DNA from 2 places in the Janthinobacterium sp. GW822-FHT07A03 genome. Region 2 is predicted to be linked to the other one. Evidence: predicted binding sites of a transcription regulator. Region 2 holds the regulator's gene; the other holds the start of a gene.

Region 1 (2,398 bases), on a different contig from region 2:
TCCGTGCGGAAACGCGAGCCGTCGAGCACGTAACCGATGCCGCCTGCCTGGCCCTGCGCCGAAATATCTACCTTGCTGGTGCCGAAGCTGCCGCCCGTCACGTTCAGTTCGACGGAGGGAGGATTTTGCCCATCCTTGGAAAACAGCTGGATCACGCCGCCCGAGTGGTTGCCGTAGATGGCGGAAAACGGCCCGCGCAGTACTTCGATGCGCTCGGCCGTATCGAGGTTGAAGGTGGCGGCCTGGCCCTGGCCGTCGGGCATGCTGGCGGGAATGCCATCGCTGATCAGCTTGACGCCGCGCACGCCGAAGGCCGAGCGGGCGCCGAAGCCGCGCGACGAGATCTGCAAGTCTTGCGCATAGTTCTGGCGGTTCTGTACGACCAGGCCCGGCACGGCGGCCAGCGCTTCCGACGCGTTGACGCGAATTTGCCCATCCTGGATGCGGGCGCTGTCGACCACGTCGATCGAGGCCGGCACTTCCTGGCTGGGGTGGGCGATGCGGCTGCCGCTGACGACCACCGTATCCATCAGTTGTCCGGCGGCCAGGTCGGCGGACTCGGCGGCAAAGACGTGGGGGGCCAGGGTGGCGCTGCCGGCGACAAACAGGCTGGCGATGGTGTTCAGGCGGAAACGATGCTGCATGCGGATTCTCCAATGTGAATAAAAGCCTGCTTGAGCGCGTGAGCGGCGCAGGTCTGCATAGTTGTATCAAGCAATATGCCTGCCATGTCTCCATTGGTGGGCGGAAATTATACGCGTGTCAGTGGCACGGCGTTTGCATACAGCAATTATCAGAGGCGCCGCTACCGCGCGCTTTTCCTGTGTTTTGCCATTGAAAAGGTGATTATGCCCAACTTCTTCCCGCGCTTGCGCCAGGTGTGCTGGCTGCTGCCTGCGCTCTTCAGCACGGCCCTTCAGGCCGCTCCCTTTGCCTATGTTCCCAATGAAAAATCGGGCACCTTGAGCGTGATCGACACGGCGACCGACCAGGTAGTGCGCCAGATCGCCGCCGGCAAGCGGCCGCGCGGCATCGCCGCCGACCCCACCGGACGGCAATTGTTTGTCACGGATGCCGCCAGCAGCGCCTTGCTGCTGATCGACAACGCTGGCGGCGCGCCCGTGCGCACGGTGGCGCTGGGCAAGTCGCCCGAAGGCGTCAGCGCCTCGCAAGACGGCAGTCACGTGGCCGTGGCCGTCGAGGAAAACAATAGCGTGGCCTTGCTCGATGGCCAGACGGGCACCTTGCTCGCCGACATCAAAGTGCAGGGACGCAATCCGGAACACGCCGTCTTCAGCCCGGATGGGCGCTGGCTGCTGGTCAGCGCCGAAGAGGCCGAGCAAATCGACGTCATTGATGTGGCGCAACGCCGCCAGGTGGCTTCCATCGCCGTGGGACTGCGTCCGCGCGGCATCGGCTTCAGTCCGGACTCGGGCCGCGCCTATGTGGCGTGCGAACTGGTCAATGCCGTCTATGTCATCGACATGGCGGCGCGCAAGGCCGTCGCCATCATTCCAGCGGGTAAAAATGCGAATGGCATCGTGGTCCATCCCGGCGGCAAGCAAGTGTATGTATCGAATGGCACGGACGGCACGGTGATGGCGATCGACACGGCCAGCAATCAGGTGACGGCCACCATTCCCGTCGGCAAGCGCCCGTGGAACATGGCCATCACGCCCGACGGCGCCAAGCTGTACGTGGCCAATGGCCGCTCGAACAGCGTGTCCGTCATCGACACGGCCCGCGCGCAGAAGGTGGCCGATATTGCCGTCGGCGAATTGCCATGGGGCGTGGTGATTCGGTAGCGGTACAGGAACAGGTGTTCCAGTCTGGTACACCTGTTCCATTGTGCAGCGGCGATGGCGTGCTACGGCAGCAATTGAACCCGCCGATATCGCCACCAGGCCCTTGCAACAGAGGTAAAACCCGCTAAGTTGGGTAGGGGGATGGCGAGCTGGCACGGCATTTGCGGAAGACTGCGTGTACTCACCCCATCTGTACCAGGACGTTTGATTTTAATTAAGTAATTCCATTCTAATTAACCCGATAGAGGACGACATGAATCTCGCAGACATCAGCAAACTGGGCGTAGCCAATCCCTTCAAACAACGCTATGACAATTACATCGGCGGCAAATTCGTTGCACCAGTAAAAGGTGAATACTTTCCCAACATTACGCCGATCACGGGCTTGCCGTTTTGCGAAATCGCCCGTTCCACGACGGAAGACGTCGAGCTGGCGCTGGATGCCGCGCATGCCGCCAAGGAAGCTTGGGGCAAGACTTCGCCCGCCGAGCGCGCCAATATCCTGAACCGCATCGCCGACCGCATCGAACAGAACCTGAGCCTGATCGCCACGGCGGAAACGATCGACAACGGCAAGCCGATCCGCGAAACGA
Region 2 (2,398 bases):
GGACGAAGTCGCTCATGGCAGGCAGGAAAGAAGTGAAAGTGCCAACATTCTAGCCCCTGCGCGAGGAAGATTGCGTTCAAAAGGTCCAGGCGCAAAAAAGGGCGCAAGATGTGCGCCCTTAGTTGATCACAACCGGTTGAAAGTCGCAGGCCGCTTAGGCGGCGGCGAATTCTTCTTCCGAGTTGTCTGGCAGATGCTTGATCGCCTCTTTACCGTGCCCTTGCACTTTGGTTTTGTATTTCATCACTTGCCTATCGAGCTTGTCGATCAGGGCATCGATCGCGGCATACAGGTCTTGCGCCAGGCTTTCCACATAGACGGTTTTGCCACTCAGACGCAGGTTGACTTCGGCCTTTTGACGTTTTTCTTTCTCTTTGAGGTTATCCACGGTCAGAATCACGGCGATATCGATGACTTGATCGAAATGACGTTTCACGCGCTCCAGCTTCGTTTGTACGTATTCACGGATGGCTGGTGTCACTTCGAGATGATGTCCGCTGATGGTGAGATTCATACACACTCCTAAAGATGATCGGGTTCGTGCGGTCCATCCTATCCGGCCCGCAGAGGAACCGAAAAAAACTTACAAACACTTACGCAGGCTCACTGGCGGAATTTTCAATGCTTCCCGGTATTTGGCAACAGTACGTCGCGCAATCACCATGCCTTGTTCCCCCAGCATGTCCGCAATCTTACTGTCGGATAAAGGATTTTTAGGGTCTTCTGCTCCTGTCAGTTGCACGATCAATGCCCGTATCGCCGTCGATGACGCTTCGCCCCCCGCTTCGGTGGCGACGTGGCTACCAAAGAAATATTTCAACTCGAACATGCCGTGCGGGGTCAGCATGTACTTTTGAGTTGTTACCCGCGAGATAGTACTCTCGTGTAAACCCAGTGTATCAGCTATTTCACGGAGCACAAGGGGGCGCATGGCAACGGCGCCATGCGAGAAAAAGTTCTTTTGTCTTTCTACTATCGCCTGCGCCACGCGCAGGATCGTGTCGAAGCGCTGGCGCATATTCTTGATCAGCCACTTGGCTTCCTGCAACTGTGCGCCCATGGCGCCCTCGCCCTTGCCCTGCTTGAGCAGGTTGGCGTACATGGCGTTGACGCGCAGGCGCGGCATGACGTCGTTGTTCAGGGTGACTTGCCAGCCATTGCGCGCGCGCTTGACGACGACGTCAGGCACCACGTAATCGGACACGTCCGAGGCGAACACGGCGCCCGGGTGCGGGTTGCACTGGCGAATCACCGTCTGCGCCTCGCGCAAGTCTTCATCGTCGCAATCGAGGGCTTTCTTCAGCTTGTTGAAATCGCGCTGGGCAAACCAGGCCAGGTGCTTTTCCACGATGACGAGGGCCATGCGCCGCGTCACCATGGCGACGTGCGGCAGGCGCTTGATCTGCAGCGCCAGGCATTCGGATGCATTGCGCGCACCCACGCCGGGCGGATCGAAACTTTGCAGCAGCGACAAGGCCGTGCGCATCTCGTCGGCGTCGATTTCCAGCTCTTCCGGCAGGCGCGCCAGGATGTCGTCGAGCGACTCCTCCAGGTAGCCATTGTCGTCGAGCGCGTCGATGATCAGCTCGACCAGCGCGCGGTCGCGCAACTCGAGCACCGTCACGCGCATCTGCTCCATCAGGTGCTCGCGCAGGGTGCAGTGATGGGCTTCCAGTTGCGGACGGGAATCTTCGTCGTCGGGCGCCTTGCCCCGGCTCGCCTCGCTCCAGTCGCTGTCGCCGCCATCCGCGGCGGCCGGGCCGTCGCCCGCCTCGCCGTCAAACGTTTCCGCTTCGGCCGGCGTTGCGGGCGCCTCCTGGCCTGGCGGCTGAGGCGGCGCTTCGGCCGGCGCGGCCGTGGAACTCAGGGCGCCGTCGGACAGCAGGCGCAGCGAACGGTCGAGCGGATCGTCGAGGCGCTCGAGCAAGGGATTGTCCGTCAGCAACTGCTCTAGTTCCTGGTGCAATTCCAGGGTAGACAATTGCAACAGGCGTATCGATTGCTGCAACTGCGGCGTCAGTGCCAGATGCTGCGAAGTGCGCAGCTGCAATGATTGTTTCATTGGCTCACATGCGGAAGTGTTCGCCCAGATAGACCCGGCGTACCGACTCGTTCGCGATGATGTCGTCGGGGCGTCCCGACGCCAGCACCGAGCCCTGGTTGATGATGTAGGCACGGTCGCAGATACCCAGCGTCTCGCGTACATTATGATCGGTGATCAGCACGCCGATATTGCGCTCCTTCAAGAAACGCACGATGCGCTGGATTTCGATCACGGCGATCGGATCGACGCCGGCGAACGGCTCGTCGAGCAGCACGAAACGGGGATCGGTGGCCAGCGCACGGGCGATTTCCACGCGGCGGCGCTCGCCGCCCGACAGGGACAAGGCCTGGTTTT

Evidence for each region. The regulator sigma-54, encoded in region 2, starts transcription at its own class of promoters, with help from an activator protein. The targets are predictions, from matches to a motif close to TGGCANGNAANCTGCTTT.
Region 1: a site for sigma-54 is predicted at 767-784, ahead of AC1RJW_RS29270 (beta-propeller fold lactonase family protein). Genes of this name have one in related genera too.

The regions. Positions count from the first base shown of each region.
Region 1 covers NZ_JBXAKW010000021.1:9,059-11,456, forward strand. The annotation lists gene AC1RJW_RS29265 (TonB-dependent receptor family protein) at 1-644, opposite strand, end outside; gene AC1RJW_RS29270 (beta-propeller fold lactonase family protein) at 849-1,805, shown strand; gene adh (aldehyde dehydrogenase) at 2,059-2,398, shown strand, end outside.
Region 2 covers NZ_JBXAKW010000002.1:581,320-583,717, reverse strand. The annotation lists gene AC1RJW_RS08710 (enoyl-CoA hydratase/isomerase family protein) at 1-16, opposite strand, end outside; gene hpf (ribosome hibernation-promoting factor, HPF/YfiA family) at 155-514, opposite strand; gene AC1RJW_RS08700 (RNA polymerase factor sigma-54) at 584-2,062, opposite strand; gene lptB (LPS export ABC transporter ATP-binding protein) at 2,067-2,398, opposite strand, start outside.